One region of the Oceanobacillus sp. FSL W8-0428 genome, then DNA from elsewhere that is predicted to be linked to it. Evidence: predicted binding sites of a transcription regulator. Region 1 holds the regulator's gene; the other holds the start of a gene.
What was found. The regulator LexA, encoded in region 1, represses DNA repair genes until DNA is damaged. The targets are predictions, from matches to a motif close to CGAACATATGTTCG.
Positions count from the first base shown of each region.

Region 2: a site for LexA is predicted at 2,397-2,410, ahead of MKY30_RS15390 (DNA topoisomerase). Genes of this name have one in related genera too.

Region 1 is NZ_JBBORB010000001.1:4,154,582-4,162,711, reverse strand. It holds gene recN (DNA repair protein RecN) at 1-1,323, shown strand, start outside; gene spoIVB (SpoIVB peptidase) at 1,572-2,762, shown strand; gene spo0A (sporulation transcription factor Spo0A) at 3,147-3,929, shown strand; gene MKY30_RS19945 (hypothetical protein) at 4,148-4,411, opposite strand; gene lexA (transcriptional repressor LexA) at 4,582-5,202, opposite strand; gene MKY30_RS19935 (YneB family resolvase-like protein) at 5,680-6,330, shown strand; gene MKY30_RS19930 (DUF896 domain-containing protein) at 6,399-6,632, shown strand; gene tkt (transketolase) at 6,734-8,130, shown strand, end outside.
Region 2 is NZ_JBBORB010000001.1:3,222,749-3,230,878, reverse strand. It holds gene MKY30_RS15395 (hypothetical protein) at 1-10, opposite strand, end outside; gene MKY30_RS15390 (DNA topoisomerase) at 165-2,330, opposite strand; gene MKY30_RS15385 (hypothetical protein) at 2,553-2,702, shown strand; gene MKY30_RS15380 (hypothetical protein) at 3,057-3,803, shown strand; gene MKY30_RS15375 (helix-turn-helix domain-containing protein) at 3,922-4,794, opposite strand; gene MKY30_RS15370 (sensor histidine kinase) at 5,040-5,948, opposite strand; gene MKY30_RS15365 (ABC transporter permease) at 5,966-6,715, opposite strand; gene MKY30_RS15360 (ABC transporter ATP-binding protein) at 6,712-7,629, opposite strand; gene MKY30_RS15355 (response regulator transcription factor) at 7,736-8,130, opposite strand, start outside.

The sequences.
Region 1 (8,130 bases):
ACATTGATTGATATCCATAGCCAGCATGAGACACAATCGTTGATGGATAATGAGCAGCACATTGACTTTTTAGATCTTTATCTGGGAGATGCAATGAAAGAAGCGAAAAAGGATTATCAGGATATTTATTACCGTCTGGAAAATCTGAAGAAGAAGTACCGCAGTTTGAATGACAATGAGCAGGAGATGGCTCAGCGTCTGGATCTGCTTCAATTTCAGCAGCAGGAATTAACAGAAGCACAGCTTGTCCCTCAAGAAGATACGGATCTGGAGGAAGAACGTAACCAGCTTGCTAATTATGAAAAAATACATAAATCACTTTCCGATGCTTATTTTTCATTATATGGTGAGCAGCACGGATTAGATTTAATCAGCCAGGCGCAAATATCGCTACAGGATAGTGCGGATTTAGACCCTTTTATTGCTGAAAAATTAGATAGTATGTCTAACCATTATTATATGCTGGAAGAGATTACTTATGATATCCGTAATTACCTCGATCAGCTGCAATACAATCCAGAACGGCTTAATGAGATTGAACAGCGCATGGATGAACTGAACAGACTAAAAAGGAAATACGGTCCGACTGTGGAAGAAATGTTAGACTATCTAGGCCGTGTAGAAGAAGAAATCGAGCAGATTACAAACAGGGAATCACATTTAAATACACTGGTGACAGAAATTGACGAGCTTGAAAAAGATGCATTATTAGAAGCAGACCAGCTGCATCATTTACGAAAGCAGGCTGCTGAACAGTTAACGCATGATATTCACATGGAGTTAAAGGATCTTTATTTAGAAAAAACAACCTTCTCCATTGATTTTGAAGATTCTGCGCAGCGGAAACTGAAATTGAACGGATATGATAAAATATTGTTCCGAATTTCAACGAATGTCGGAGAACCATTAAAGGATCTAACAAAAATTGCTTCAGGTGGAGAGTTATCCAGGATTATGCTTGCTTTAAAGAAAATCTTCTCAAAGCATCAGGGAATTACGAGTGTTATTTTTGATGAAGTGGATACAGGTGTCAGCGGAAGAGTTGCGCAGGCGATTGCTGAAAAAATTCATGAAATATCTCTTGAATCACAGGTTTTATGTATTACTCATCTTCCGCAGGTTGCTGCGATGGCAGATACACATAAATTTATCCAGAAAAAAGAAAAGTCGAATCGTACCTTTACTTCTGTTATTGAATTAAATGATAAAGAGCTTATTGAGGAATTAAGCCGCATGATTACAGGAACAAAATTAACAGATACTGCAAAAGAACATGCGAAGGAAATGTTAGTATTGGCAGGCCGTTTTAAAAAATCAAATTAAAGGGATAAAAACGAAAAAAAAACCGGACAATAAACGTACCGGTTTTTTCTTTTTCCTGTACTTACAAATTTCGTTAATAACATGTCCTTTTGCATCTTTAGAACAACAACACTATACGTTAGTTTATCTATATTTTTATAGGAAAAGATACACATATCACATAGGTTGTTCCAGTTTAAACTGCCCTCCAATTGCAAAAAGTATATGTACAGAAAGATAATATTTTTTGTATGAGGAGGAGACGATTTATGAGTAAACCAAGCAAGAGCAATTTAAAATATAAAATATGCTCGCTGTTATCACTTTTTTTTATGTTGTTTTTTCTTTTTCCTTCCTTTATCCACGCAGATACATCCCTACAAGGATATAAAGAAGTTTTCCAAGACTCCCCGATCATTCCCTTTTTAAATAAGAAGGAGAGCTCAAAAGAGAACAATAAGGAGCAATATCAGCGTCTGGAGGATGTGAAAGTAGTGCCGGGGGGACAATCGATTGGAGTTCAACTGGAGACAAAAGGAGTTCTGGTTGTAGGCCATCATCAGGTAAAAGTGTCAGAAGGAGCAAAATCTCCGGGAGAAGCTGCTAAAATAAATGTTGGTGACACAATTGTTGAAATAAACGGCCAAAAGATTAACCATATGACAGATATTAAACCGATTGTTGATAATAGCGGTAAAGAGAATAAAAAGCTGCAGATCAAACTGAAACGCGGAGATAAAATGATCGAAACCAGTTTACAGCCGATTTTTGATAAAAAAGAAAAAGCTTATAAAATCGGGTTATATATTAGAGATACTGCTGCAGGGATTGGCACAATGACGTTTTATGATCCGAAATCAGGCCGGTATGGTGCTTTAGGGCATGTTATCTCAGATATGGATACAAAGAAGCCGATTGATATTAAACAAGGATCCATTATTCATTCTTCTGTAACAGCTATTGAAAAGGGCGATAATGGTTTACCGGGAGAAAAACAAGCCTCCTTTCAAACACAGGAAAAAAGAATTGGTAATATAACAAAAAATACGGATTACGGCATATTTGGGATATTAGAGAAGGAAGTAAATCATGAAAAATATGAAGAAGCATTTCCTGTTGCGTTATCTCATGAAGTCAAAGAAGGTCCTGCAAAAATTCTTACAGTAGTTGATGGGGAAAAAATTGAAGAATTTGATATTGAAATTATCAGCAGTGTTCCTCAAAAATCAGCATCAACAAAAGGAATGGTTATTCAGATCACTGACCCCAGGTTGTTAGAATTAACAGGCGGGATTGTTCAGGGAATGAGTGGCAGTCCAATTATTCAAAATGACAAAATTATTGGTGCAGTAACACATGTGTTTGTTAATGACCCGACCTCGGGTTATGGTGTTCATATCGAATGGATGCTTGAGGACGCCGGCATTATCAAACCTGAGTCTAATCAGAATGCAGCTTAAAAAATACTTGTAATGGTGATTGCCATTACAAGTATTTTTTGATTAGTATCTCAATTTTTGCGGCTTAAAAAATAACTTGCTCATCATGGAATAGGAAGGTATAGAAGCTTATTCTCAGGTGCGAAAGTTGAGTTAGTATTATAAAGATTAAAGTTGCGTACAGTGTATGGATACAGGTGTTTTATATCCAATTACTATCTGATATAATGAAAACGTATACAAAAAAGATTAAAAATCGTGTCGAAAGTTGGTGAAAAACAAAGAAAAATAGAGAATACTTAAGAAAATCGAAATAAATCAAAAGTTTTTTGATTTTAAAGAGGATATTTATATTTTTTGTAGAATATGTAATAGGTGCATAAAAAGCAAAAGGAGGATTTTTTAGTGAGTAAAATATCTGTATGTTTTGTTGATGATAATCGTGAGTTAATTCAATTAATGGAGGATTTTTTTGGGGAACAGGAAGAAATTGAAATAGTTGGAACAGCCTTAAACGGCAGGGATTGCATCCCGCTAATTGAAGAGAAGAATCCAGATGTATTGGTATTAGATATAATCATGCCCCATATGGACGGTATTGCCGTATTAAATGAAATTAAAAAAATGGATTTAAATAAAAAACCCCATATTATTATGCTGACTGCTTTTGGCCAAGAAGAAGTAATGAAGAAAGCTGTAGATTTAGGAGCTTCTTATTTTATTCTGAAGCCATTTGACATACAGAATCTGGCTGACCAAATCTTGCAGGTTCAGGGCAGCAGCATTCCAAGAGTGTCAAATGTAAATAAAACGAATACAGAAAACAGGAAAAAACAAGATTTGGAAGCGAATATAACAAATATTATTCATGAAATTGGTGTACCTGCACATATTAAAGGATATATGTACTTAAGAGAGGCAATTACGATGGTTTATAATGACATTGAGCTTTTAGGGTCTATTACAAAAGTACTTTACCCTGATATTGCGAAAAAGTTCAATACAACTGCTTCACGGGTGGAAAGAGCTATACGCCATGCGATAGAAGTTGCCTGGAGCAGAGGAAATATAGATTCCATTTCGGCTCTATTTGGCTACACCATCAATATTTCAAAAGCTAAGCCGACAAATAGTGAATTCATTGCAATGGTGGCTGACAGATTACGTTTGGAACATAAGGTGTCATAACAATACGGTGGCAGGTGTTAAACAGTCGGCATCATTTTTTTTACCCGATGTAAAGAGTCGTACTGTTTTATATACTAAATGTAAATATTTAAAACAGCTCTATTTTTTATATTCGAAAAAGTTGGTATATTACTTATTTTTGATTAACATAAGGAATGGTAAGCATCAGATTTTTGAAATGTAAAAAAAGACCGTATTAAACGTTTTGTTGATTTGATTTAGCCGAGAATAAAAACAGTAATCTGATACCATAAAGCAAGTGCTACAAGCAAAAGAGCAGAAATAATTTTTATTAGATTAGTTTTGGAAAAATAGTTCTTGCCTGGATAGACTTCTAAAAAAGTCACAATAAGTAAAAGAGTTGATAAAAATGGCAGTGTTAAGTAGTCAGCAACCTTCGTTAAATAGATAATTCCCAGAACAAAGCTGATTATAATAATCGGAAAATAAAGCCAACGTTTCTTTTTCATCGTTTCAGTCAATTTTATACACTCCTTGAACTTGTACTTTATTTAAAGCATATTAGGATCAGACTAATTTTATGTTAGAAAAAAAGGTTAACGGGCACATTTTAAAATGTGTCCGTTAACCTTTTTTAGGAATTATACGACTTCGAGACAAAATGTTCTCAGCTTGTATGAATACACTTTTTTTAGTGAATATTACGGTATAATCCGATAACCTTACCCAAGATAGAAACATTTTCATAATAAAGTGGTTCCATTGTTGCATTTTCCGGCTGCAGGCGAAAACGATTCTTTTCTTTAAAAAAACGTTTAACAGTAGCTTCGTTATCCTCGGTCATTGCTACAACAATATCGCCATTATCTGCGGAACTTTGCTGTTTGACAATAACCATATCATTGTCTAAAATACCTGCCTCAATCATACTTTCTCCATCAATTACAAGTATAAACAGATTATCCTCCGGCCCGGCTGAGGAGCTTGGAACAGGAATGAATTCTTCAATGTTTTCAATTGCTGTAATAGGGATTCCTGCAGTAACTTTTCCGATTACAGGTACATAAATAGCTTTGTCTCTGGGTGCTTCGTTTTCATTCTCATACATAATCTCAATGGCGCGGGGCTTTGTTGGATCTCTTCGTATATATCCTTTGTTCTCCAGCCTTTCTAAGTGGCCATGAACGGTAGAGCTTGAAGCTAATCCTACAGCAACAGCGATTTCACGAACAGAAGGCGGATACCCTTTTTGCTCTACTTGTTCTTTAATAAAGTCAAAAATCATCTGTTGTCTTTTTGATAGTTTTGTCATGACTTTCTCCCCTCTAGCATAGGTATTTGTTATTCACAGTATAGCACTTAAATAATAATTTTACAAACAAATGTTCTGAAAAAGTATTGACAAGAACAACTGTTCTAAATATACTAGTATCAGAACAACTGTTCCGGGACCTTATAAAATACTGAAGGGAGTTTTTTATATGTTTGAAAAACTAATGAAATCAGATGCATTTTATATTGTGGCTTTTATTATTGCATTATTATTTTTATATACGATGATGGTTACTACTGCTTAAATATTTTAGCCCGTATGGCCAATTTCCTTGCATATTTTTTAGAGAGTAAATAAAATTTGCAGTGTTGGTAAAATAAATTGTTTAAAGTGCTTGTTCTAAAAGTATGAATAAATTTTCTGTTTTATTTTTATTAGACTTATGAACGTATTCTTAAAGATGCATTTTACTTAAGAGATGAGAAAAAGAGGGCTTTGCTATTGGAGGATAAAATATTGAGAACAATAATTTATTGTCGGGTAAGTACTGAGAAAGAAACACAGGAAACATCACTTCAAAGACAATATGAAGAGTTAACAGTACTGGCTGGAAAATTAAATTTTACTATTGTGGATTGCATTGAGGAAAAGGCCAGCGGCTATGACATAGATAGAGATGGTATTTTTCAGCTTCTTGATTATTTTTCACATCAAGAAGCTGATTGTCTTTGTATTCAAGACGAGACAAGATTAGGTAGAGGAAATACTAAAATTGCTTTATTTCATCAGCTGCGGAAAATGGATATCCCTATTTATACAATTACACATGAGGGGAGACTGGAGATAAATGAAGCTGACTCAATGGTGCTAAATATTGTCGGTATAGTGGAAGAATATCAGCGTAAACTACATAATATGAAAATAAAACGGGGGATGCGCCGCGCTGTATCAAATGGATATAAACCTCAAAAAAATTTAAATCATATCAATCAGTCTCCGGGAAGAGAGCGTACTGAAATTCCAATAGAAGAGATTGTCCGGCTTCGTCAGAATAAATTAACGTTTCACGAAATCACTACGGTTTTAAACGGTCTTGGCTTTAATGCATCAAAAGCTACAATCCACCGGCGTTATCAGGAGTATATCAATTCCTTGAATGAAAATTAATCGTAGCGTAAGATAGAAGAACAGGAAGTTTATCTCCTGTTTTTTTAGTAGAAGGAGGGACAAGTTATATGTTGTCTAAAGATAAATTAGATAGAATTAATATTTTAGCCAATAAAGCAAAAAATGAAGGATTAACAGAGGAAGAAAAAAATGAGCAGCAAACATTACGTAAAGAGTATTTAGCAAATGTACGAGGCTCTTTTAAAAATCATCTGAAAGGGATGACAGTAGTTGATCCGGAAGGTAATGATGTTACCCCGCAAAAGCTTCGTGATTATCAGGAACGCAGTAAAAAACACTAATTCTTCACATTCTTCATATTGACTTAGCTTGTATAGTAAAGGATTTCATTATAAAATAGAGATAGAAATAGAATATGTTTTGAAGTGGAAGGAGAAAAATAATGACACAACAAATTGAAGAACTATCCATTAATACGATTCGTACGTTATCCATTGATGCGATTGAAAAAGCAAACTCCGGACATCCTGGTTTACCAATGGGGGCGGCGCCTATGGCTTACACCCTCTGGACAGATTTTATGAATCATAACCCAAAAAATTCTAAATGGTTCAATCGTGACCGTTTTGTTTTATCTGCTGGTCATGGATCTATGCTGCTTTACAGTCTATTGCATTTATCCGGCTATAAAGTGTCTATCGATGATTTAAAAGAGTTCCGTCAGTGGGATTCTAAAACTCCGGGGCATCCGGAAGTACATCATACGGACGGTGTGGAAGCAACTACAGGGCCATTAGGTCAGGGGATTGCTATGTCTGTTGGAATGGCAATGGCTGAAGCACATCTTAGTGCTACTTATAATAAAGAAGCGTATAATGTGGTAGACCATTATACATATGCTATTGTCAGTGACGGGGATTTAATGGAAGGGATTTCTCATGAGGCGGCATCTTTAGCCGGTCATCTCGGCTTAGGCAAACTGATCGCCCTTTATGATTCAAATGATATTTCCTTAGATGGTGATTTGGATCGCGCATTCTCTGAAAACACGGAACAACGCTTTAAAGCATACGGCTGGCAAGTGCTTCGGGTAGAAGACGGAAATGATGTAGATGCTATCCGCCAGGCAATTAAAGAAGCACAGCAAAATCAAGACCAGCCGACATTAATTGAAGTGAAAACAATTATCGGCTATGGCTCTCCGAATAAGTCTGCTTCCAGTGCTTCACATGGATCTCCGCTTGGAGCAGATGAAGTGAAGTTAACAAAAGAAGCCTATAAATGGAATCATGAAGATTTTTATGTATCTGATGAAGTATATGCCGACTTCAAAGAAAAGATTGTTACTGACGGTTCAAAAAAAGAATCTGCATGGAATGAACTTGTTGCGGCTTATAAAGAAGCATATCCAGAATTAGGTGAGCAGTTTGAACTTGCGTTGAAAGGCGAGCTTCCTGAAAACTGGCATGAAAGTCTTCCGGTGTATGAGGAAGGATCAAAACTTGCTACACGTGCCTCTTCAGGTGAAGTGTTAAATGCAGTAGCAAAAGCTGTTCCAAACTTCTTTGGCGGAAGTGCGGACCTTGCAGGATCCAATAAAACGACAATTAATGATGAAAATGATTTTACAAAAGAAGATTATGCCGGACGTAATGTTTGGTTTGGCGTTCGTGAACATGCAATGGGCGCAGCGTTAAACGGAATGGCTCTTCATGGCGGACTTCATGTTTTTGGCGGAACATTCTTTGTGTTCAGTGACTATTTACGCCCATCTATTCGTCTTGCATCTATTATGAATATGCCTGTAACATATGTGTTTACACATGATTCTATCGCGGT
Region 2 (8,130 bases), 930 kb from region 1:
CCTTTTTCATGTTGGGCATCCTGTCTAGAGGAAAATTTAGCATGGTAAATACAATTCTTTATATCTCCGTTTATTAAAATAATGCTACCTCTGCTTCCATTATACACTATATTCCGGCTAAAAGCTTGGAAACTTGGGGATGCGCACATCCATCACAGGTTATTTCACTTGGAAAATTCCATTTTCCAGCTATAATAGTCATTTTCCTTATTCTTCTCATAGCTTAAATAAGCATTGAATTTCTTGCCTTTTTTACTTGTCAGACCCTTCACAAAGACTTTCTTCTCTTTCAATAGTTTTTTCACCATTGTTTTGGTCGGTTTTTTCCGCATCGACGCTAAATATTTATCATTTTTCCAAATCGCAAAGGAACAGCCCTTTTTCCAATTACTGCAGTTAAAGGCTTTATAACCATCTATCACCTTGCCGCCGCATTCCGGGCATGTCCCCAATACTTCATTGGTTGCCCGTGTGGAGGCTACTTTATTAATAATAATGTCTTCTCCATCTTTAATTGTTTCAACTGACTCCGTGGTGAAATCAAAAACAAGCCGGAGAAACTCCTGTTTACTTGCTTTTCCTTTTTGAATATCTGATAATCCTTTTTCAAGACGTCCAGTGAATTCTAAGTCAAACAGATTTTTCACAGGAAAGATCTCAACAAGACGATTGCCAAGCTCTGTGCAAAGCAGATGCTTGCTTTCGGTTGTAATATAGCCTACATCTTTTAATTTTTTAATGGTTTCCGCTCTTGTTGCAGCTGTACCAATACTAAAACCCGTTAATATACTGCCCAGCAGCTCTTCACTTTCATCCTCTTTGTAGCTTTTTCCGCATGTTTCCATGACACGCAGCAGGGTTCTTTCCGTATGATTCTTTGGCGGCTTGGTTACATGGGAAGTGACCTCAGCACCTGTTACATCTACAAGCTCCTCCTTGTTCAACGCAGGCAGTAATGTATCCTTTGATTGGATTTTCTCAACTTTTTTCCAGCCTTCCACAAGCTGAACCTTTCCTTTTGAATGGAACATACCTGGCAATTCCACTTCCAGAATTTTCGTAGTCAGCTTTGTTTCCTCATATTCAGCAATTGGCATAAATTGCATAATAAAGCGGTTTTTAATTGCTGTATACACAATTCCTTCATCCGCTGAAAGTCGTTTCGGCTTCATATAGGTTGGAATGATTGCACTATGACTTTCCACTTTTGCGTTATTAAAAACACGTTTTGTTTTCATAAATTTAATTTCATCTTTATAAGGAAGCTCTTCAGCATGTACCTTTAACACATGGACTGTTTTTCCAACCAAACTCTCTTCCAGTGCAATACTGGACGTTCTTGGATAGGTAATCAGCTTTTTCTCATAAAGTGACTGAGCCACCTTTAACACCTTATCAGAAGTCCATCCCTTGTACTTATTCGTTATAAACCCCTGCAGATTGGATAAATTGAATAAAAACGGAGGAAATTCCTTTTTCTTCTCCACCTGCTTATCTGTAATGACAGCCTGCTTGTTTTGAATTGCCTCGTGAATTGGCTCTAATAATTCTTTTTTCTTAAATTTATCCTCTTTCTTTTCTGTATAAATACCTTCATATTCCTGTTTATCTGCTGTCTGAAAGGTTGCAGTCAGTTTAAAATAATCCTCAGGTTTGAAATTTTTTATCTCCTGATCGCGGTCATAGATGATTTTTAATGTTGGCAGGAGTACTCTTCCTATATTGAGTGCTTTACTTTTCCCCTGCTGATATTTTAAAGTTGCTACGGAGGTCAGGTTAATGCCGATAACCCAATCAGCCCATTGCCTGCTGACCCCTGCATCCCGCAACGGCTGCATCTCCGCATTCAGCTTGAGATTTTCCAGCCCCTGCAGCACCTCATTTTGCGTCCATTCATTCAAGAGCAGGCGATACACCGCAGCCTTTGGTTTCTTACCGCCCCGGTAGATGATACTGTCAGCAATCAGCTGCCCTTCCCGGTCATAATCACATGCCGAAATAATTGCTTCTACATCATTCCGTCTCATCAGAGTATGGATTGTTTTTAACTGCTTTGCAGCTCCGCCATCTGTCTGTGCCCGGTTTCTGGGACTGCTTTTTATCTTATATTTAAATTCAGAAGGGATAAAAGGAAAATTATCCATTTTCCAGCTTCGCATTTTTCCATCATAGTCCTTTGCATCATATAACTCGACCAGATGGCCAAATGCCCAGGTAATGACATAGTTATCCCCTTCAAAATAACCATCTTTCTTGGTTTTTATTTTTAATGCGTCTGCAATATTTTTTGCGACGGATGGTTTTTCTGCTAAAATTAACCGGACTCCCATTTCGAATTCATCGCCTTTCCATTAAAGCCATATTAATCAGTTTTCAACTATTATTTTCACTTATTAGAAACATTCGTTCGATATACTATTATGTCATACATTCTATTTTTTTTCTAATAGATACCTGCTTCACAATTTATATTTATGGTACACCTATAATTTTTAAATGTATGGTTAAACTAATTGTATAAATTATCATGAATATTTACAGGAGGTGCCATCATGTCTGAACAAAATAAAAATCGCAACAAGGATAAAGGAAAACAAAATAATCGCAATAAGCATAATAAAACAGGTCATGATACGGAATTTGCAAGTGAAAACAGCGAGTTCCTGAACTTAGATAATAAGAAAAATAAACGAAAAAGATAATATTTATCTAAAAAAACTGAATCAAGCTGCTAAAGCTCGACTCAGTTTTTTTGTACATATAATTTCTCAGATACTGCTTTTTCAGCATTAATTCTTTTATTCTAAACGAGTTTATTGTCTGTAATCCTTGCTTTCAAAAGCTTTTTCTTGTCCAATAAGTCAGTTCGCCTTTATTATGCGTTTTATCAATTCGGATTTTCATTTTTTAGTATATTTCTTCAATTATCCATTTACTTTGATTATCGAAGTTTTACAAGCCGCCCAGAATACTTTATGATTAATTTATCATATTTATTGAATTGGCATTCATAGCATAACAACTATTTTTAATTAAAAGAAAGGAACGGTCATAAAATGAAGAAACAAATAAAGTTTACCAGTTGTATCCTTCTTCTGCTTTTTATCACCTTTGTACTGGTTGCCTGCTCGGATAATACAAACGAGAGTGATAATAATGATTCTGCAACAAATGAAGCGGCTGAAGAACCTGGTACAGCAGAAGATGACAATGTGACAGATGATAATAAATCTGACGAGAGTACAGCAACAGACGAGTCTGATGAAAATTCCAGCGAAAATGATACGGATAATAATTCAAGTGAAGAATCGGATACTGATTCTTCTGACGACAGCTCAGTTGAAAATGAAGAAAGTAATGACAGCTCTTCAGAAGATGATGATAATGCATTATCCAGCTATTCCTCCGAAGAAATTGAATATGCCCGCGTTTGGCTACAGCTTGGACCAAATCAGGATATCGATGAATTATATGTAGATCATGTTCCTGCAGGCACACCGCTTGATCCAAATGATGAGGAGAATGATGTCAGTTACCCGGAGGATGTTATTCAGGTATCCGGCTCCCGTATTGTAGATGGTATGGTAACATATAGCGGCAATGGCGACGGCACCATCAATGTCTATAACATTCCATACGGAAATCGCTGGTATGGAGGCACTCCTCGTCCTGACGATATTGATTTAGAAGACGTTAAGGAGGAAATGAGAGAGATGCTTGAAAATCCAGAATTAGTCTCTATTGATCCCGGCGATGATGAAAAGGTTAAAAATATTATTGAAAAAATGTATATTATTGATTGATAGACAGTCAATCGAACGATATACAATAAAGCGGATAGAAAACGTTAATTCTATCCGCTTTATGTTTATCTGCAGCAATATTCATCTTTTTACATTATACTACCCACAATACACATTCCTATATAGATTTGTGTTCCTCTAAAATTCCCTTCACAATATTCACCATATTCGTATTCCCCTGAATCTCAAATAAAGTCTTTGCTGTTTGGATATAAGCTAAGCCTTCCTCTTTTCTATTTAATTTCACCAGATTATTACCAGTCTGATAATAGCTGTCCGGAAGCATATAGAGTGTATTTCTTTTCACACAAATAGATATTGCCCGTAAGCTATACGATTTTGATTCGTTGTATTCCCCTAAATAAGTCAGCGCCTGAGATAAACCGAACAGAATTTTCAGCTCTGTTTCAAAATCATCTGTTTCTTCCATTTCTTCTAACTGATCCCAGGCTTCTTTGTATAGCTGGTGAGCTTTATGATAGTCTTTCTCATCCTGATATATGGTGGCAATACTTGTTTTTACATTAATATTCAGCAATTTATCAGAATCGGTGTTTTCTACGCTTAATAAATCCTCAAGCATCCGGACACTTTCTTTAAACTTATTTGTTAGATGATAAAGTGAAATCCCTTTATGCCATAATAAATAGCGATGTTCATAAGAAGAATATCTATTTATATTAACTGTCAGCTCATTGTCTACAATATATTTAATGGAAGTATAGTTCCTTTGCGCTTTCAACTGGTGTATCATGTTTTTTATTTCATTAAAATGCCCATTGGACTTTACAGGATTGGTGTCAAAGAAATAATTCATATCAACCAGTAACCTTTTGCTGAGTTCAAACAAAACAAGACTGGAAGGATTCAGCACACCTTTTTCAATATTGCTTATTTGTGCCTGTGTGCATATACCTGACGCAAGCTCTTTTTGAGTGAGACCTAACTCCTGACGTCTTTTCTTTATATTTGTACCCATATTTAATTCCATCCGTTTTCCTCCATTATCATGATAGAGATGCTTTATAATTAAAAAATATTCATTATTTATTATTTATATCATATAGTTATAAACAGTTCAACAAAGACAGGGCTGCTGGTGCTATGTTGAAGGAAATCAAAAGGAATAAAAAAATGCTTCAAACGCAGGTGCTTTTACTTAAAATAAGCAGCTGTATTGAAAGCATCTCTAAAACACATGAGGTTTTCTATCTTTTTAATACTGTCTTTGAGTGGTTACGCCCATTTTTTTAACGATACAACCAGCTGAAACTTATCTCCAGTGACATTTGCATCTATTTTTCCCTCCAGCTTATGAACCAATTGCCTGACAATATGCAGACCCAATCCAAGCTGGTCTCCCGTTCGACTGCTATCCATCCGGTATGTCCGGTCAAAAATCCGCTGAAGCTCGGTTTCAGGAAAATCAGAGATATCATTCTCTGCCTGAAGAAGGATAAATTTCCCTTCTTCCTTCAGCTTAATAGTGAAGTAAGTTTCCGCATATCTTAAAGCATTTTGAACAATATTGCTGATAATCCGATCGACTGCTTTTTTATCAGCTAAAACAGGAGATACAGGAGTTTCATCTATCTCAATTTTAAGCTCCTTTTCTTCAAAATCATGATAGAACATCAGCATTGTCTCCACAATCAGCTGGTCCAAAGATACTCGTTCCATACTTAATTGCTGATCAGAGGAATTTATTTGAGAGAGCTCGTAGAATAAATCAACCATCATAGTCAGATTGCCAATCTTCTTTTGAATAATAGATAAAAACTCTTTTTTCTCTGCATCTGACAAAGAGGAATCTGTCAGCAATTCTGAAAATCCTTTAATCGAGGTTAAGGGTGTTCTTAAATCATGCGAGAGATTGGTAATTTCCTGCTTTAATTCTTCTTCTCTCTTCTGGTTATTCTGCTGGTCCTTCTTAAATAAATGAATCAGCTGATTGATATTGGTAATAAACCGAATCAGGCCTCTGCTGTGTGTATTTGTACGGATTAATTCATTTGTACCAAAGTTTTCATTAATATCTTTGAGCTGAGCAGTTATCCTTCTGATATCCCAATGAAGTAACAACAGCATGCCGATACAAACAATTAATAATATACTCAATATAACAATAATCAACCAGCTGTTCACTTCTATCCCTCCATAAATCAACCAATATCCTGTTTCGTAAACGTTGCCGCTCCGATGAATAAAGCAATAACACTGATTACAATACCTGTCACCCAATAATGATAATCTAATTGCACAGATTGATGCATAAAGCTCATTAAATTGTCATTCAGCTGTGTGCTTGGGGCAAATAAGTAAAACTCATTCCATCCATTCATTTGACGAAATACGAAATACAGCAAATCACCTGAGAAAATATATATAAATGCAATAATAATGATATTATATATATCACTGATTTTCAGCATTTTCAATGTGTGTATCAATATAAAGCCACTAAGTACAATCGGCACCATATTAAAGCTGGCAATTAAGAAATTGCCGGTTGTCTCCGGCTCTTTAGCAAAAAGGATCTCTCCTAATCCAATCATCAGGAGTATACCAGCTATACAAACGAACATAAAATAACATAAAGTCAGCATTAATTTTGACCAGAAAATACTACTTTGGGAAATACCAAAGGAGACAGCTTGTTTAGTAAGAGATATGTCCTTCCCTGTCAATGTTGCATTATACACAAAGGAAATAATTATAATCAGCACACCCATACCAAGAACATTTGAATAAAAAAACGAACTTGTGCCATAAGGAAAATGCGCATCTGCTTCATTAAAATAATACAGAACAAATGCTGCTGCAGTAATTAGAATAAAGCAAATAGCCGTCGTCAAATAAAGGCTTTTTTTACGCAATATACGGTAGTTCTCACTTTTCAAATAGTTGATCATTTCTCTCCTGCCCCCTCCACTAATCCTAAGAAGTATTCTTCTAAATTCAGCGCTTCCACACGGAATTCCATCACAAGTACATCATTTTTGATTAAAAGGCGGTTTATTTCCCCAGCCTTTTCTATATGATTTTGTATGGTGATTATTTGATCAGGAACGGATTTATATTGGATATCCTCATAGGCACGTTCTAAAAGCTGTGCGGTCTTTCCTGTGTCATCCACCTTTAAATGGATTTGTTTCCTGCTTTTTTCATCCAGAAGCTGCTTGCTGACATCCTCGACAATCACACCATTCTTAATAAATACAAAACGGGTTGCTACCAGCTGCAATTCCGTCAAAATATGGCTGGAAATCAAAATGGTTATTTGTTTTTCCTGGTTTAACTGAATTAATAGTCTGCGAATTTCCATAATACCTTCTGCATCTAAACCGTTAATTGGCTCATCAAGCACTAAACAATCCGGGCTGCTTAAGAGAGAAAGAGCTATTCCCAGCCGCTGCTTCATACCCATGGAGTATTCTCCAAATTTTTTCTTCTTTTGATTTGCCAGCCCGACAATTTCTAACACTTCATTTATCCGCTTTTTTTCTGCGACTCCTCTTTGAATCCGGAAGTACTCCAAATTTTGAATTGCTGTAAAATCCGGAAAAAAGACAGGTGTCTCAATCATAAATCCCATTCTTCTTTTTGCTTGAATCATATCTTTGCCTGACTTTCCAAATAAGTAAATTTCTCCAGTTGTCGGCGTTAACTGGCCCGAAAGCATTTTAAAAATAGTTGATTTTCCGGCTCCATTTTTACCAATTAAAGCACAAATCTCTCCTTTCTCCACAGAAAAATCCAGCGGTTTAATAACTTCATCCTGCTTAAACTTCTTCGTTAATGTGTACGTCTGAATAACAGCACTCATCTTCTCGGCTCCTTCACTAAATGTTCTTGTTACCTAGTTTAGCGCAGGATCCTTTAAAATTCTTTAAGCGAATCATAAAGAATTCGTAAAGAAAAACAAATTGGGATTAAACCAACATAAAGCCTACTCCCCAAATTGTTTTGATATACTCTTCGGCGGTCACCCCGGCCATTTTTCTGCGCAGATTGGAAATATGGACACTAATAGTATTATCATCCCCTACATACGTGCCTTTCCAAATTTTTTCATATATTTCTCTTTTAGAAAATGCGTGCTCTGGATGATCGATTAATAAGCTCAAAATATCAAACTCCGCATTGGTTATCTGCAATGATTTGTTCTCCAATGTGACAGACAGCTTTTCTGGAAAAATTCTCAGATTGCGCCATACTTTTTCGTCTTCTTGGGAGGGTTGGACAACCGATTTTCGCAGTTGCACTTCCACGCGGGCCTCTACTTCTTTCTGGTGAAATGGCTTCGTTATATAATCATCGGCCCCCA